Regions from separate parts of the Micromonospora sp. C51 genome, predicted to be linked through region 1. Evidence: predicted binding sites of a transcription regulator. Region 1 holds the regulator's gene; the other holds the start of a gene.

What was found. Region 1 encodes HrcA, which represses chaperone genes, less so after heat shock. Its sites were predicted from a motif close to GGTTNGCACNCTCNNNNNGAGNGTGCNAACC; they were not measured.
Positions count from the first base shown of each region.
Region 2: a site for HrcA is predicted at 5,286-5,316, ahead of groES (co-chaperone GroES). Genes of this name have one in related genera too.

Region 1 covers NZ_JAGPXQ010000006.1:25,813-36,890, forward strand. The annotation lists gene KBX50_RS09620 (serine hydrolase) at 1-1,243, opposite strand, end outside; gene KBX50_RS09625 (histidine triad nucleotide-binding protein) at 1,240-1,599, opposite strand; gene KBX50_RS09630 (16S rRNA (uracil(1498)-N(3))-methyltransferase) at 1,645-2,379, opposite strand; gene dnaJ (molecular chaperone DnaJ) at 2,381-3,526, opposite strand; gene hrcA (heat-inducible transcriptional repressor HrcA) at 3,600-4,622, opposite strand; gene KBX50_RS09645 (DUF4870 domain-containing protein) at 4,833-5,408, shown strand; gene hemW (radical SAM family heme chaperone HemW) at 5,436-6,659, opposite strand; gene KBX50_RS09655 (enoyl-CoA hydratase-related protein) at 6,680-7,468, shown strand; gene KBX50_RS09660 (hypothetical protein) at 7,587-8,519, shown strand; gene KBX50_RS09665 (phytanoyl-CoA dioxygenase family protein) at 8,753-9,658, shown strand; gene KBX50_RS09670 (MOSC domain-containing protein) at 9,746-10,390, opposite strand; gene KBX50_RS09675 (GlsB/YeaQ/YmgE family stress response membrane protein) at 10,529-10,816, opposite strand; gene lepA (translation elongation factor 4) at 11,013-11,078, opposite strand, start outside.
Region 2 covers NZ_JAGPXQ010000006.1:214,400-221,074, reverse strand. The annotation lists gene KBX50_RS10575 (response regulator transcription factor) at 1-413, opposite strand, end outside; gene KBX50_RS10570 (WhiB family transcriptional regulator) at 667-1,050, shown strand; gene KBX50_RS10565 (molybdopterin-dependent oxidoreductase) at 1,187-2,902, opposite strand; gene groL (chaperonin GroEL) at 3,111-4,760, opposite strand; gene groES (co-chaperone GroES) at 4,837-5,151, opposite strand; gene KBX50_RS10550 (Scr1 family TA system antitoxin-like transcriptional regulator) at 5,473-5,871, shown strand; gene KBX50_RS10545 (DUF397 domain-containing protein) at 5,923-6,114, shown strand; gene KBX50_RS10540 (methyltransferase domain-containing protein) at 6,328-6,675, opposite strand, start outside.

The DNA of each region.
Region 1 (11,078 bases):
CGTCCGGCTGCTCCGGTGCCGGAGCGAACACCGCCGGCGGCTTCCCCGGCGGGTCACCGGCGCCACGGGCCCGCAGGGCCCCCTCGTGCCACGAGAAGACGTACTCGAAGCCCTCGCCCCACCAGCGGCCGAGCAGTCCGCGCACGTCCGGCGGCGCCGGCTCACCGGGACGCCACGGGTCGATGTCTGCCGGATCGTGCTCGACCGCGGCGGCGAGCAGCCGGTGCGGCAACTCCAGCAGCTCGACGGCGGTGCCGGAGGAGCCCAGCACGGCGGCGCCGAACGCCCCCGGGGTGTCCTCGCCGCCCCGGCGGCCGTACGCCCCGGCGAGGAAGCCCGGCATCGCCCCGTCGTGCCCGACGTGCACCACCCGCTCCCCCTGAGGTACCAGGATCAGACCGAGACCGAAGCCGCCGGCCCAGACCGCCTCATCGGTGACCGTCACCGGCCAGCGCATCTCGTCCAGGGTGGCCGGGGCGAGCACCCGACCCGCCGCGTCCAACGCCGCCGGGTCGGCCAGGAAGGCGGCCCACCGGGCCATGTCGGTGGCCGTGCTCCACAGCTGCGCGGCGGGGCTCACCGCGCCGAAGTCGGTGGGCGGCTCCGGATGCGCCTCGTCGGAGTACGCGTCGACCAGGAACCCGGTCGCGGCGCGCGGGCCCGGGGTGGTTGTGGTGGCGGTCAGCCCGAGCGGGGTCAGCACCCGCTCGGTCAGCACCTCCGCCCAGGTGCCGCCGCGTACCTTCCCGACCAGGTGACCGAGCAGCGCCATGCCGAGATTCGAGTAGTGGTAGCGGCGGCCGGCCGGCAGCACCCGCTCGGCCCGGTCCAGCTCGGTGATCAGCTGGTCGGTGTCCGGTGCGCGCAGGGTGTCCCAGACGTCGCCGTACGGTTCCCGTTGCAGGCCGGCGGTGTGCGACAGCAGCCGGCGTACGGTCAGCTCACCGTGCGCCGGCAGGTCGAGGTGCCGCCGCAGCGGGTCGTCGAGGTCGAGCAGCCCGTCGTCGCGGCACTGCATGACCAGCACGGCGGTGAACGTCTTGGTCACCGAGCCGATCCGGAACCGGGTCTGCTCGTCCAGGGCCGTGTCGTTTCCGGTGCCGCCGGCGGTGCACGTCCACAGCGGCCGGTCGGCGCGGTGCACCGCTGCCGAGACCGCCGGCACCCGGGCCTGCGCCTGGACCTGGCGCACCATCCGGTCCAGGCGACCGGCGGCGGAGGTGGGGCCGGCGGCGGAGGTCATCCGAGTCTCCGTGCCAGCATCGGGCCGAGCGGGGCGCCGCCGAGCACGTGGGCGTGCACGTGGAAGACCTCCTGGCCGCCGTACGCCCCGGTGTTGAACATCAGCCGGAACCCGTCGCCGAGCAGGCCCTCGTCCTCGGCCACCGCGGCGGCGGTGGCCAGCACCTCGCCGGCCAGCGCCGGGTCACCCTGGCCGAGCGTGGCCACGTCGGCGTAGTGCTCCTTCGGTACGACCAGCACGTGCACCGGTGCCTTCGGGTCGATGTCGCGGAAGGCGAGCGTGGTGGGCGTCTCGCGGACCACGGTGGCCGGAATTTCTCCGGCGACGATGCGGCAGAACAGACAGTCGCTTCCCATCCGGGCAGTGTAAGGAAGGGTTCCTCGGCGACGCCCGCGCGACGCTCACCAGCGCAGCAGGCGGGTGGCGAGGACCGCCAGGGCGGCCACGCCCGCGGTGGAGGTGCGCAGCACCGAGGTACCGAGCCGTACCGGTCGGGCGCCGGCTTCCTGGAAGGCCGACAACTCGTCCGGGGTGATGCCGCCCTCCGGCCCCACCACCAGCACGATCTCGCCGTGTTCGGGCAGCTCGACGGTGGTCAGCCGGTCGGTCGCCGCCTCGTGCAGCACGTACCCGGCCGCCGCCCCGGCGATCCGGCGGGTCACCGATGCGGTGCTCTCGTCGGGCGCTCCCGCCACCACCGGCAGCCACGCCCGCCGGGCCTGCTTCGTCGCCTCCCGGGCGGTGGCGACCCACCGGCTGCGGGCCCGTACGCCCCGGTCGCCGCGCCACTGCACCACCGAGCGGCCCGCCGCCCACGGGACCAGCTCGTCCACGCCCGCCTCGGTCATCGCCTGCACGGCAAGCTCACCCCGGTCGCCCTTGGCGATGCCCTGGACCACCACCAGCCGCGGGTTCGCCGCGTCGACGTACCCCCGGTCGGTCACGTCGAGGTCGAGGGTGCCCCGGCCGACGGCGGTGACCACGGCGGTGGCTGTGCCGCCCCGCCCGTCGGCGAGCAGCACCTGCTCGCCGACGCGTAGCCGTTGCACGGTGGCCGCGTGGTGGCCCTCGGGCCCGTCCAGCACCATCGAGGCGGCGGTCGGCAGCGACTCGACGAGGAACAGCGGGGCGGACACGTCAGGCGTGGCCGTTGAAGGCGTCGCGCATCCGGGAGAAGAAGCCACCCTGCTTGGTCAGCTCGGCGACCTCCTCGCCGCGGGTCTTGGCGAAGTCGCGCAGCATCCGTTCCTGGTCGGCGTCGAGCTTGGTCGGGGTACGCACGTCCAGGTGGACGTAGAGGTCGCCCCGCCCGGCGCCGCGCAGGTGCGGTACGCCGCGGGCCCGCAGCCGCAGGGTGCTGCCCGGCTGGGTACCCGGCTTGACGTCGACCGGTTCCTCGCTGTCGAGCGCCTTGATGGTCAGCCGGGTGCCGAGTGCGGCGGCGGTCATCGGCACGGTGACCCGGCAGTGCAGGTCGTCGCCCTTACGGGAGAAGACGTCGTGTGGCCGTTCGTGGATCTCCACGTAGAGGTCCCCGGCGGTGCCGCCGCCCGGGCCGACCTCGCCCTGCTGGGCGAGGCGGATCCGCATACCGTCCTCCACCCCGGCGGGGATCTTGACGGTCAGCGATCGGCGGGTGCGTACCCGGCCGTCGCCGGCGCAGGTCGGGCAGGGGCTCGGGATGGTGGTGCCGTAGCCCTGGCAGACCGTGCACGGCCGAGCGGAGACCACCTGCCCGAGGAAGGTGCGCTGCACCGACTGCACCTCGCCCCGGCCACCGCACGCCTCGCAGGTGGCCAGGTGGGTGCCGGCGGCGGTGCCGGCACCGGAGCAGGTGGTGCAGAGCACGGCGGTGTCGACGGTGATCGGCGCCTCGACGCCGAAGGCGGTCTCCTGGAGGTCCAGCTCCAGGCGCAGGATCGCGTCGGCGCCGGGGCGGGTACGCGGACGCGGGCCTCGCCCGGCGCCCGTGGCGCCGCCGAAGAAGGCGTCCATGATGTCCTGGAAGCCGACGAAGGGGCCGGCCCCGCCGGGGCCACCCGGACCGCCGGGCCCGCCTCCGCCGGGTGCCAGCGGGTCCCCGCCCAGGTCGACGATCTGCCGTTTCCGATCGTCCGAGAGGACCTCGTACGCGGCGTTGATGTCCTTGAACTTCTCCTGTGCCTCCGGATCCGGATTCACGTCCGGATGGAATTGGCGCGCCAGCTTGCGGTAGGCGCGCTTGATCTCGTCATCGGAGGCACCCTTGCTCACGCCGAGAATGCCGTAGTAGTCCCTGGCCACTGCGTTCCGTGTCCTCGTGTTCGTCTCGAGTTACGCCGTTCGGCGGCGGCAGCCTGCCGTCGGCCCTGACTGGTCAGTTCTGGGCCAGCAGCTCGCCCACGTAGCGTGCCACGGCCCTCACCGTGGCGATGGTTCCGGGGTAGTCCATCCGGGTCGGTCCCAGCACGCCCATCCCCCCGACGATGGTCGCGCCCGGGCCGTACCCGGTGCTGACCACGGAAGCCGCCCGTAGGTTGTCGATCTCGTTCTCGTCGCCGATACGTACCCGCAGCGTGCTCGGCTCCACCTCGCCGATGAGCTTGAGTAGCACGACCTCCTCCTCAAGTGCTTCGAGGATGGGACGCAACGAGCCCTGGAAGTCGAGCAGACCGCCCCGGGCGAGGTTGGCGGTGCCGGCCAGGGCGAGCCGCTCCTCGTGCCGTTCGACGAGCGTCTCCAGCAGCACCGTGGACAGCGTGGTCATCGCCGGGCGCAGGTGCGGCACGGAGTCGTCGATGAGGGCCTGCACCAGCGGCGGGGTCTCCGACAGGCGGACACCTACCAGCTTCTCGTTGACCAGCCGGCGCAGATCCAGCACGTCGTCGGCGGGGACCGGTGCGGGCAGTTCGACCAGCCGCTGCTCGACCCGACCGGTGTCGGCGATCATCACCAGCATCAGCCGGGTGGTGGAGATCGGCACCAGTTCCAGGTGACGCACCCGGGACCGGGCCAGGCTCGGGTACTGCACGACGGCGACCTGCCGGGTCAGCTGTGCCAGCAGCCGAACCGTGCGGTGCACCACATCGTCGAGATCGACGGCGCCGGCCAGGAAGCGCTCGATCGCCCGGCGTTCGGCCGGGCTGAGCGGCTTGACCCGGCTCAATCGATCGACGAAGAGTCGGTAGCCACGGTCGGTGGGCACCCGCCCCGCGCTGGTGTGCGGTTGACGGATGTAGCCCTCGTCCTCAAGCACGGCCATGTCGTTGCGGACCGTGGCCGGCGAGACACCGAGTTGGTGCCGCTCGACAAGCGACTTGCTGCCGACCGGCTCCTGGGTGGCGACGTAGTCCTCGACGATCGCCCGGAGCACGGCGAGCTTCCGGTCGTCCAGACCCATCCTTGCCACCTCCTGTCGCAGGTCAGCCCCCAGCGTCACGGCCACCAGAGGAACACTCTGGCACTCGACTGTAGCGAGTGCCAGTCTACGTCGGCGTCCCCCTCGGCGCGATGATCAAGTCGGCCGGCCCGTCATCGAACCGATCGGCGGGTTGACACTCGCCGGTGTCGCTCTGGTGCGCCGTTGCCGCTGGCACCTACCGTGACCTCCATGACTGAACCACCTCGTCCCCCGGACTCCGGCGACGAACCCACGACACCACTGTCCGGTTCGCCAGGCCAGGGCGGCTATCCCCCGCCCGGCGGTTATCCCCCGCCCGGCGGCTATCCACCTCCCACCGGCGACCAGCCGCCCGGCGGTTACCCTCCCCCACCCGGAGCCCCCGGTGTCGGCTACCCGACCGGCGGTTACGGCGCTCCCGGCGGTGGCTACGCCAACAACGAGGACAAGACCTGGGTCCTGATCGCCCACTTCGGCGGCCCGCTCGGCGTGGTCGTCGGTGGCGGGCTCTTCGGCTGGGTGGCGCCGCTGATCGCGATGATGACCCGCGGGCAGCAGTCCCCGATCGCCCGGGCCCACTCCGTGGCCGCGCTGAACTTCCAGCTCACCTGGGCCATCGTCGGCGTGCTGAGCTGGGTGCTCGCCACGATCACCTGCGGCATCCTGTTCTTCGCGCCGATCATCGCCGGGATCGTGCCGGTGATCTTCGGCATCATCGGCGGGGTCAAGGCCAACGACGGGGTGCTCTACCAGTATCCGATGAGCTACGCGTTCGTGAAGCGCTGACCGCGCGGGCCGGCCGGATGACGGGGGTCAGGGCAACAGGTCGCGGACCACGGCGTCGGCGAGCAACCGGCCGCGCAGGGTGAGCACGGCGCGGCCGGCGGCGTGGGCCGGCTCGGCGAGCAGCCCCTCGGCCAGCGCCCGCGCCGCGCCCGCCCGTCCCGCGTCGGTCAGCACGTCCAGCGGCAGGCCGGAGGCCAGCCGCAACCGGAGCATGACGTCCTCCATGTGCGCCTCGTCGCCGGTGAGCACCTCCCGGGCCTGCCCGGGTGACGCCCCGGCGGCGAGGCGTTGCGCGTACGCGGCGGGATGCTTGACGTTCCACCAGCGCACCCCGCCGACGTGGCTGTGCGCCCCCGGCCCGAGGCCCCACCAGTTCCCGCCGGTCCAGTAGAGCAGGTTGTGCCGGCAGCGCGCGGCTGGCGTGCGGGCCCAGTTGGAGACCTCGTACCAGGAGAAACCGGCCGCGCCGAGGGCGGACTCCGCGGCCAGGTAACGGTCCGCGGCGACGTCCTCGTCCGGGTACGGCAGCTCGCCACGGCGCATCCGGGAGGCCAGCCGGGTGCCGTCCTCGACGATCAGGGCGTACGCGCTGACATGGTCCACGCCGGCGGCGACCACCTGGTCCAGCGAGGCGGCGAAGTCCTCGGCCCGCTCCCCCGGCGTTCCGTAGATCAGGTCGAGATTGACGTGGTCGAAGCCGGCGTCGCGCGCTTCCATCGCGGCGGCGGTGGCCCGGCCGGCGTGGTGCCGGCGGTCGAGCACGGCGAGCACCCCGGGCGCGGCCGACTGCATGCCCAGCGAGATCCGGGTGTACCCGGCCGCGCGCAACTCCTTCAGCGAGGTGGGCGTGACCGACTCGGGGTTGGCCTCGGTGGTCACCTCCGCGTCGGTGGCCAGCCCCCAGGTCCGGTCGATGGCGTCCAGGATGCGGGCCAGGTCGTCGGCGGGCAGCAGGGTGGGGGTGCCGCCGCCGACGAAGACCGTCTCCACCCGGGCCGGTGGGGTGTCGTCCAGCACCCGGGCGGCGAGCGCCAGTTCCGCCAGCACGGCGTCGGCGTAGCCCTCCCGGCTCGCGCCGCCGCCCAGTTCGTCGGCGGTGTACGTGTTGAAGTCGCAGTAACCGCAGCGACTCGCACAGAAAGGCACGTGCACGTAGACCCCGAAACCCCGGACGCCTACGGACGCACGGGCGGACGCGGGCAGCGACCCGTCGGCGGGGACGGGCTCGCCTGCTGGAAGGACGCCGGGCATGGCCACTAGTGTGCCCTGGCATGACCTCTCCCGACGCGTTCGTGCGGGTCGCCACGGCCCACGGGGTGACCACGCTCACCCTGGACAGTCCGCACAACCGCAACGCGCTCTCCACGCCGCTGATGACCGAACTGCTGGCCGGGCTGGCCGCCGCGGTCGCCGACGACGCGGTCCGGGTGATCGTGCTCGACCACACCGGGCCGGTCTTCTGCTCCGGCGCCGACCTGAAGGAGACCGCGGCGGCGTACGCCAGCGGCACGGTGCCCGCCGGGATGCTGAGTGACGTGCTCGCGGCGGTCTGGGAGTGCCCGAAGCCGGTGCTGGCGAGAGTCGCCGGCCCCGCCCGGGCCGGCGGCCTGGGCCTGATCGCGGCAGCCGACCTGGCGGTCTGCGCGGCCGAGGCCACGTTCGCCTTCACCGAGGTGCGGATCGGGGTGATCCCCGCGGTGATCTCCGCGACGGTGCTGCCCCGCCTGACCACCCGGGCGGCAGCCGAGCTGTACCTGACCGGCGACCCCTTCGACGGCCGGCGGGCCGCCGAGATCGGCCTGGTCACCGCCGCGGTGCCGGCCGCGGAGCTGGATGCCGTGGTGCGGCGGTACTGCGACTCGCTGGTACGCGGCGCCCCGGCGGCGTTGGCCGGCGCGAAGCGACTGCTGCGCCGCCCGGCCGCCGTCGACCTGCGCGCCGACCTGGCCGAGCTGGCCGAGCTGTCCACCGGCTACTTCCTGTCGGCCGACGGGGTCGAGGGGGTCACCGCGTTCCGGGAGAAGCGGCCGCCGCGCTGGGTGGCGGAACTCGGTGGGTGAGGTACGGCCGGGACGGGGAACCTCGCGTTGCGCGTAGGTGCCGCAGGAGGTGGGAACCGGTCGGACGACCCGAACAGGTCGATGAGGGACGTACGCTTGGCGGACCTTGACACAGGAGGTGCGGGTGCGGACTCGGGCTTTCGCGACGGGATTCGTGGTCCTCGTCCTGATCGCCGCGATCGGGACGATCGTGGTGCTGAGGCAGGCCGGTGAGGGGCTACGGCTGCCGCTGGCCGGCCGGGCCTGCACGGTGCAGGCCGACGGCGAGGTGACGCTCGACTCGCAGCAGATGGCGAACGCGGCGACCATCGCGGCGATCGGCGTGCAACGCGAGATGCCGGAGCGGGCGGTGGTGGTGGCGCTGGCCACCGCGTACCAGGAGTCCGGGTTGCGCAACCTGACCGGTGGCGACCGCGACTCCGTGGGGCTGTTCCAGCAGCGACCGAGCCAGGGTTGGGGCACACCGAAACAGATCCGCGACCCCCGGTACGCGGCGGGGAAGTTCTACGCGGCGTTGAAGAAGGTGCGCGGCTGGGAGGACATGCGGGTCACCGACGCCGCACAGAAGGTCCAGCGCTCGGCCTTCCCCGAGGCGTACGAGAAGTGGGCCGACGAGTCGCAGGTGCTCACCCGGGCGCTGCTCGGTCACGCCACCACGGCGGTCACCTGCGCGGTGGGCGGCGATCCGGTGATGCGCGGCGCCGCCGCCATCGCCGCGCTGACCGAGGGGCTGGCGCTCGACTGGGGCCTGCGGGCCTTCACCGGCAACGACGACCGGCAGGTGGGCAGGAGTTACTTCACCTCTGCCGTCGACAGCTCCGGCAACCCGACCCTGCTGAAGGTGGGGATCAACGAATCGCCCTCCGCCGAGGGCGTGCGGGCGGGCTGGCGGTACACGCACTGGCTGGTCTCCCACGCGAAGGAGCACGGGGTGAAGCGGGTGACCTACGACGGCCGGGAGTGGACCGCCAAGCGCGGCGACTGGAAGCGCCTGCCGGACAGCGACCGGGGTGACACGGAGGTCCTCGCCGAGGTCCACGCCGACGTCTGATCGGCCCCGATCTCCTTAGAGCGACCGCCCTTACCCGCAGTCACCGCAAGATCCGGCATTTCGGTATGTAAGGCCGCGTCTCGCCACGTTGCGTGACATGGGGTAGTCGTCCAACCGCCTTCAGTCGCCGTACCTGTGGAAAGGTCGCAGGGTGCCCCCCGAGTCGCCTGGACGCGCGTTACGATCGGCGGCCTGTGCCAGAAATGGTTTCACCTCTTGGGGAGGGGTACTACGTGGCGTTCGACTACGGCGACCGGACCGGCTACGAACCGATCAGTGACGTCGACCGCAAGGAGTTCCACGAGCAGGGCTTTCTCCTGCTGCGCAACGTCCTGACCGAGGATCACCGGGCCGCTCTCGAGGCCGCGGTCGACCGGGTGTACGAGGAGGAGAAGGCCAAGGGCAACACCACCAAGGACGGCACCCTGCACCTGCTGGGCTTCCTTGAGCGTGACGAGCTCTTCGGCGAGCTGCTCACCCACCCGATCGCGTTCCCCTACATGTGGGGCCTGGCCGGCTGGAACATCTACACCCACCACAACCACCTCGACGTCACGCCGCCGGCGTTGGAGCCCGAGAAGCCGTACTGGGGTTGGCACCAGGACGGGTACCGGCAGAACTCCGACCCGGAGACGATGGACCCGAACCTGCCCCGGCCGATGTTCTCGCTGAAGGTCGCCTACGTGCTCTCCGACCTGTCGGAGAAGGGACGGGGCGCGACGAAGGTGATCCCCGGCAGCCACCTGTGGAACTCGCTGCCGCGCCCGGCGGATCTGAGCGTGCACAACCCGGATCCCGAGGGCACCGTCGAGATCACCGCCAAGCCGGGTGACGCCTTCATCTTCGACCGCCGCCAGTGGCACTCCCGGTCGACGAACCTGTCGAACATCACCCGCAAGATGCTGTTCGTCGGTTACACCTACCGGTGGATCCGCCCGCTCGACGAGCTGCACCCCGACAAGGACGGCGAGTGGTACCGCAACCGCACGCCGGTGCAGCGTCAGCTGCTCGGGGAGGGCACCCACACGGCCAACTACTGGGGCATCAACTGGGACGGCTACATCGACGACGAGATCCCGCTGCGCAAGGAGCTCAAGCAGCGCGGTCTGCTCAACCGCAGCATCCCCTGGCTCCGCTGACCAAAGCGTGACGACAGGCCCCGTGGCCACGCCTGGACGTGGCCCACGGGGCCTGTTCGCGTCTGCTTGAGAGGACCTGCCGGCCCGTCAGCCGGCCGGCTCGCCCAGCCGGCGACGCGCCTTCTCGCGAATCGGCTCGGGCAGGTCGTCGGCGGCCAACAACCGGGGCAGCAGCGCCGGTTCCAGGGTGAGCGCCCGGAACACCTCGCCGAGGGTCACCCCGTGGGCCGGCCGGTGCACGATCTCGATCGGGTCGCCGACGCCCACCGCGCCCTCCCGCATCACCCGCAGGTACGCGCCGGGCGTCGCACGGGCGGTGAACCGCTTGATCAGATCCGGTACGCCCCAGAAGCCGGCAAAGGTGGTGCACGGGCTACGCGGCGTGGTCACCTGGAGCAACACCTCGCCGACGGCCCACTGCTCGCCGATCACGGCGCCGGTGACGTCGACCGCGTGCGTGGTGAGGTTCTCGCCGAAGCCGCCCGGGCGGATGGCGCGCCCGAGGTCCGCCTCCCACCAGGCCGCGTCCTCCCCCGCATACGCGTAGACGGCCTTGTCCGGACCACCGTGGTGGGACCGTTCGCCGATGAAGTCGCCAGCCACCCCGTCGATGCGGAAGAACACCGGAGCCTCCGCCGGCCGCTTGTCGATGCCGCTGCGCCCGCTCGCGTCACCGGCCCACTCCGCCTCGGTCACGATGCCGACGTTCACCGATGCCACCCTGCCCGTCATGATCACATCCTACGGGAGCGGCTACGGCCACCACCGCCCGCGCTGGTCAGGTCGGTCCCGGCCCGGGCACCACGTTGGGCGTACGCATGCGAAAGGCGCCCGACCTCGACGGTCGGGCGCCTTTCGACGGTTCAGCTGTTACCGATGGGTGACACCCCGGCGGTTGCGGCCCACACCGGCGACCAGCGCCACCGCCACGGCGGCCAGCAGCACCTGGAGCAGCAGCTCCCGCCAGTCGATACCGGCGGTCTCGGCGAAGCCGGACGCACGGGCGATCACGGTGCCGAGCAGCGCCGCACCGACACCGATGAGCATGTGCAGCCAGATCGGCATGTTCTGACGGCCCGGCACCACCAGTCGGCCAAGCGCACCGACGATCAGACCAACGATCAGGGCGGTGATGATGCCCCAGACGGTGAGCTCCATGGTCGCTCTCCTTCACAAAGACGTTCAACGTTTGTGGTGTTCCTGTCGTGACCGCCTAATGCCCGACGAGCGAAGATCCCAAACCGGCTTTTCTGGCCGAGAGGTCGCGACCATCCCGAAAGACCGCGTCACGCGGACGGGCGCCCGGCCGGGTGGCCGAGCGCCCGTCGGGACGGATGCGCTTACTTCTTTCCGCTTACTTCTTTCCGCTCGCCTTGCCGTCGGAGTCGGAGGAGAGCGCGGCGATGAACGCCTCCTGCGG
Region 2 (6,675 bases), 190 kb from region 1:
GCGGCGTCCCGGGCCGGATCAGCGATCCGGTGCCGGTTGGTCCGACCGGGCGCGGCCAGCAGCAGCAGCGCCTTGGCGACGGCGCTGGTCAGATCCTGGTCGACCCCCTGGATCAGACCGCGGGCCCCGGCACCTATGGTCGCCGCCGCTGCCTCGGACTCCTCGGCACCGAGCAGCAGGACAGCGGCCTGCGGAGCACGGGCCAGCACCCGGCGGACGAAACCGACGCTGTCGGGTCGGGTGAGCGCGGTGTCGGCGAGCACCACATCGGCCGGACGTTCGGCCAACCGCAACATCACCTCGGGGTCGGAGACCGCCGTCCGGACGGCACCCGACAATCCCAACCGCGCTGCCGCGGAGGTCAGGTGCTGCGCCGCGAGCGGCGTTCGAACGCACACGAGAACGGTACGCACAGGCATCTCCTCTCCGCTGACGAGCAGACCATGACCTGCCCCGGTCGGGAGGAGGTTCCGGGCAATCCTCCCAACTTTTCCGACAGATAGGGCATATGCCGCAATCTGTCGGATGTTTTGGATCAAAGACGTGTGAGGCGAGAGACGCCCGGGTAGGGAGTGGCCAGGCCGGGAACGGTGCGCCTGCGCGGCCCGCCGCCCGGACAACCGGCCACAAGCTGTCTCGCGGTGCCGCGCGAGAGGAGGGGTGCTGATGTCGAACGTACGTAGACTGCCCGGACCCATCATCGACCTCTGGGACTGGCAGCGCCTCGGCGCCTGCCGGGGCCGCGACAGCGCCCAGTTCTTCCATCCCGACGGGGAGCGCGGCTCGTCCCGGCTGCGCCGGGAATCCTCCGCCAAGGCCGTCTGCCGGGCCTGCCCGGTCCGCGCCGAGTGCGCCGCGCACGCCTTGGCGGTACGCGAGCCGTACGGCGTCTGGGGTGGCTTCAGCGAGTCCGAGCGGCTGCGACTGCTCGCGGTCGGCTGGGAGGATCTCGCCGACCGTCGCCAGACCCGCGTCGACGTCAACCGACTGGAGGCCCGGCTGGGCAGCTCGCACCGTTCGACGGTGCCCATCCAGCGCAACGTCGCCTGACCAATCGCACCACCGACGCCGCGTCCCGACCAGGACGCGGCGTCGCCCTTTCCCCCCACTCCCCCCACTCCCACCACTCCCACCACCACCGCAGGCGGGGAAGCGGTGCGGGGGCGCGGGGGGTGGGGTCTCGGGGTCAGGTGACGGTGAGGGTGACGGAGTGCCAGCCGGTCGCGCCGTCGGGGGCGACGTCCTGCCTTTGGGCGGTCTGGGTCTCGCCGGTGCTGTCCGTCGCCCGCACCTGGAGGGTGTGCTCGCCCGGGGTCGCCGGCCACTGCCACGACCACTGCACCCAGGTGTCCACCGAGATGGTCGGCGCCAGCTGGGCCTCCTGCCAGGGCCCTTCGTCGACGCGTACCTCGACGCGGTCGATGCCCCGGTGCTGCGCCCAGGCGACGCCCGCGACCGTGACCGGGCCGGCGGCCGGGCGGTTGCGCGGGCGGGGCGTGTCGATCCTCGACTGCGTCTTGATCGGCCCCTGCGCCGACCACCCCCGGGGCACCCAGTACGCGTCGAAGTCCGCGAAACTGGTCAACTCAAGTTCGGTGATCCACTTGCAGGCCGACACGTAGCCGTACAGGCCCGGCACCACCATCCGGACCGGGAAGCCGTGCTGCACCGGCAGCGGCTCGCCGTTCATGCCGACGGCGAGCAGCGCGTCCCGCCCGTCCCGCAGCGCTGCGGTCGGGGTGCCGCAGGTCCAACCGTCGACCGAGCGCCCGACCACCTGGTCGGCACCGTCCAGCGGCCCCACCTCGTCGAGCAGTTCCCGGATCGGTACGCCGAGCCACCGTGCGTTGCCGATCAGGTCGCCGCCAACCTCGTTGGAGACGCAGGCCAGCGTCACGTACCGCTCCACCATGGGTCGGGCGAGCAGATCGGCGTAGCTCAGCGTGACCGGGTTGCGGACCCGGCCGTGGATGCGCAACTGCCAGGTCTCCGGATCGACCTGCGGCACCACCAGCGCGGTGTCGATCCGGTAGAAGCTTCGGTTCGACGTCACGTAGCTGGCCAGCCCGGGCACGGACAAGTTGGCACCAGCGGGCACCGGTGGTGCGGCAGAGACCGGGGCCGGCAGCGTGATCGCCTCGCGGGCGGCCGACACCCCCTGGCGGCCGGCCAACCACCGCCCCGCCACTCCCCCGACGGCGGCCACCCCGAGCACCGTCCCGACCCCGGTGAGGAACCGCCGCCGCGAGTCCGGGTCGACCCGCCGCCCCGGACCTGCGGGGCCCGATGGGCCGCCGGCGGCCGGCGGGCTTCCCGGGACCGACGGACTGCCGGCCGACGCGGTCGGGTCGGTCGCCGTCCCGTCGGGGACCCCGACGGTCCCGGCCGAATCCGGGTCGGGGGGCACGGCGCGATTGGCCACGGAGGGCGGGCCGGACGGCGTCGGTGGGGCCCACGGCCAGGGTTCGAGTTCCAGCGGGCCGGCGACGAACGCCCAGAGCGCGACCCCGCCGACCGCCGCTCCGAGCAGCGACGGGAGTACGTCGGCGGCGTCCGCGCCGGCCCGGGTCAGGGCCGCCGCCGCGCCGATCCCGCCGAAGACGACGATGCCGGCCAGGCCCGCCGTCAGCCGCCGGGCGGCCAGCATGCCGATCAGGGCGGCGAAGCCGCCGAGCAGCAGTGCCGTGCCGACCAGTAGGGCGATCTTGTCGTACGTGCCGAAGACCTCGATGCCGAACCGCTTGACCGGCTCCGGGGCGGTGTCCACGACGAGACCGCCGACCGCGACGAGCGGGGACGACCGGGGGCCGGTCAGGGCGGCAACCACTTCGGCGGTGCCGATGGCCGCCGCAGCGGCGGCGATGCCGGCCAGGGCCGCGAACCGGGGTGTCGTGCTGCTCACCCGCCCAGTGTTTCCCACCGGCCACCGGTCCGGTAGCGCCGTCGGCGTTCCGTAACCTCTCGTCACGGCGCACCGGCCCGGAACCGGGTCCGACGTCCCGAGGGATCCGACGTCCCGAGGGGTCCGCCTCGGCCGCACGACCGTCCCACTCACGCGCGTGGGGCGCACCGTCGTCGACGGCGCGCCCCACGTCCGGCGTACGGCAGGCTCAGAAGCCCGGGCCGTGCTGGTGGCTGTGACCGTGGCCGTGCGAGTGGCCGTGGCCACCCGAGGCGGGCTCCGGCTCAGCCGGCTTCTCCACCACGAGGCTCTCGGTGGTGAGCAGCAGACCGGCGATCGACGCGGCGTTGGTCACCGCGTTGCGGGTCACCTTGACCGGGTCGATGATGCCGGCCTTGGTCAGGTCGACGTACTCGCCGACGGCGGCGTCGAGGCCGTGGCCCCAGTCGCTGCCGGCGACCTTCTGCACGACGACGTAGCCGTCGTGACCGGCGTTCTGGGCGATCCAGCGCAGCGGCTCGACCAGCGCCTTACGCACGATCGACACGCCGACCTTCTCGTCGCCGGTGAAGCCGAGGTCGTCGTCGAGCACCGACAGGATCTGCGCCAGGGCGGCACCTCCGCCGGGCACCGTACCCTCCTCGACCGCGGCCTTGGTCGCGGCGATGGCGTCCTCGATGCGGTGCTTGCGCTCCTTCATCTCGACCTCGGTGGCCGCGCCGACCTTGACCACCGCGACACCGCCGGAGAGCTTGGCCAGCCGCTCGGCGAGCTTCTCCCGGTCCCACTCGGAGTCCGAGGCCTCGATCTCCTTGCGGATCTGCGCGACCCGGTCGGTCACCTCGCTGGCCTGGCCGCCACCCTCGACGATCGTGGTGTTCTCCTTGTCGACCACGATGCGCCGGGCGCTGCCCAGCACCTCCAGGCCGACCTGGTCGAGCTTGTAGCCCAGTTCCGGGGCGACCAGCTCGGCGCCGGTGAGGATCGCCATGTCCTGGAGCATCGCCTTGCGGCGGTCGCCGAAACCGGGCGCCTTGACCGCGCAGACCTTGATGGTCTTGCGGATGGCGTTGACCACCAGGGTGGACAGCGCCTGACCCTCGACGTCCTCGGCGACGATGAGCAGCGGCTTGTTGTTCTGGAGAACCTTCTCCAGCAGCGGCAGCAGCTCCTCGATCGCGGAGATCTTCTGCGTGGTGATCAGGATGTACGCGTCCTCCAGGACGGACTCCTGCGACTCCGCGTCGGTGACGAAGTTCGGCGAGATGAAGCCCTTGTCGAACTGGAGGCCCTCGGTGACGTCCAGCTCGGTGTGCAGGGCGGAGCCTTCCTCAACGGTGATCACACCGTCGCGGCCGACCTTCTCCATCGCCTCGGCGATCAGCTCGCCGATGGTGGCGTCCTGCGCCGAGATCGTCGCGACGTGCGCGACCGACTTCTTGTCGGAGACCTCGACGGCCTTGCCGAGCAGCGCCTCGGAGACCTTGGTGGCAGCGGCGTCGATACCCCGCTTGAGGCCGGCCGGGTTGGCGCCCGCGGTGACGTTGCGCAGGCCCTCGCGGACCATGGCCTGGGCGAGCACGGTCGCGGTGGTGGTCCCGTCGCCGGCGACGTCGTTGGTCTTGGTCGCCACCTCCTTGACCAGTTGCGCGCCGAGGTTCTCGTACGGGTTGGTGAGCTCGATCTCCTTGGCGATGGTCACACCATCGTTGGTGATCGTCGGCGCACCGAATTTCTTGTCGAGGACGACGTTGCGCCCGCGCGGCCCGAGGGTGACCTTGACCGCGTCAGCGAGCGCGTTGACACCGTGCTCCAGCAGGTGCCGGGCGTCGTCCGAGAAGCTCAGGATCTTCGCCATGAATGTCCCTTCGAAGCGACGTCGCCCCGGCCCGGCGAGCCGGACCGGGGCAACGACACTGATCGGTCTGTCTTACTTACTTCTCGATGACCGCGAGGACGTCGCGGGCGGAGAGCACCAGGTACTCCTCGCCGGCGTACTTGACCTCGGTGCCGCCGTACTTCGAGTAGAGAACGGTGTCGCCGACGGAGACGTCGATCGGCACGCGGTTGCCCTTGTCGTCGATCCGGCCCGGGCCGACAGCGAGGACGGTGCCCTCCTGCGGCTTCTCCTTGGCGGTGTCGGGGATCACGATGCCCGAGGCGGTGGTGGTCTCGGCCTCGTTCGCCTGGACCACGATGCGGTCCTCGAGCGGCTTGATCGCAACCTTGGTCGCGGTAGTCACGGGCATACCCTCCTGGGGTACTTGGTTTCGTTGCCGGTCGGCATGCCGACCGGCGTCAATCTGCCACATGCCACCGGGCGGGGCCGTCGTCGCGGGTGCCGGTCCGCCTGGCGTTCAACCCCCGGACACCAGGGCCCGAAGGTTGGCACCCTCAGGGTGAGAGTGCTAATCGCAGGTTATTCCTCGGCTAGCACTCCGTCAAGGAGAGTGCCAATCCGCCACCCTCGTGTCGCCGCTCCTCCGCACCCGCGTCGCCACTTTTCCCACACTGTTCCGCAGTCGTTCGCCAGCGTTGACCGCAACACGCCGACAGTCACTGTGAGCGCGATGGAGATCGGCCCGAACCAGCTCAGCGCCGACTACCTGGCCCGGTTCGACAAGGTGCTGGAGACCGGTGGCCTCTTCGTCGGGATGCTGGAGCTGATCCGGCTGCACGCCGAGCCGGACTGGTTCCGGCCGTGGGGCGAGATCGAGCGGGAGGCGGTCGCGCTGCGCTGGTACGACCCGGCCGTGGTGCCGGGCCTGCTCCAGACCGAGGCGTACGCCCGGGCGATGCTCCGGGCCGGTCCGCCGCTTACCGACGAGCAGATCGAGAAGCGGGTGCTGGCCCGGCTGACCGACGGCACCGAGGTGGCGCACCTGGACAACCAGCTCCGGGGGCACACAGTGGACGGCCCGAACGACCTTTGCCAGCCTGGGGCGGCGTTGGGAGACTGTGGCCGGTGAGGCGCTGCCGCACCGGCAGTCCGCCCGCCTGATCGAGGAAGTGGCGAAGTCATGGACCTGCCCCGCGCCGCCTGGCGCAAATCTTCCCGCAGCAATCAGAATGGCGGCGCCTGCGTCGAGGTCGCCGACAACCTGCCCGGCCTGGTCGCCGTACGCGACAGCAAGGACCCGGCCGGCCCGGCGCTCGCCTTCACCCCCGCCGCCTGGCGCGCCTTCATCGCCCCCCACGCCCCCACCCGCTGACCAACCCCGACCCGGCGCTCCCCCTTTTGCGCCGACCCGGCCCCCGCCCCGGCTGGGCTCGCCATGCGGTCGCGCGCCCTCCCGCGCTGGGGACGCGCGAGTTGCGGCATGACGCGGTCTCCCGCCGAGCTGACAGCCCAGGATGCCGCAACCCGCGCCCCGCCGGCTGCACATGACGACCCGAACCTCGGCCCGACCAGCGGGGCGCGGGGTTCAGGCCACCGGGCGGCAGACCAGGACCGTCGGGGCGGTGGCGACCCGGGTGAGCACCAGGCTCACCGGCTGGTTGCCGCTTAGCCGCAGGTCGCGCCGGAGCCGCTCGGGCTCCAGCGCGGAGCCGCGCTTGAGGATCTCCACTCGGCCGACCCGCCGTTCCCGCAGCAGCGCCCGCAGCCGCTTGAGGGAGAACGGCAGCACGTCGGTCACCTCCAGGCAGCGGGCGTACGGCGTGCGCTGGGCCGTGTCGGCGTAGAGGTAGGCGATGGTCGGGTCGGCGAGGGTGGCGTCCAGGTCGGCAGCCAGCTCGGCGATCAGGTGTGCGCGCACCACCGCCGGATCGGG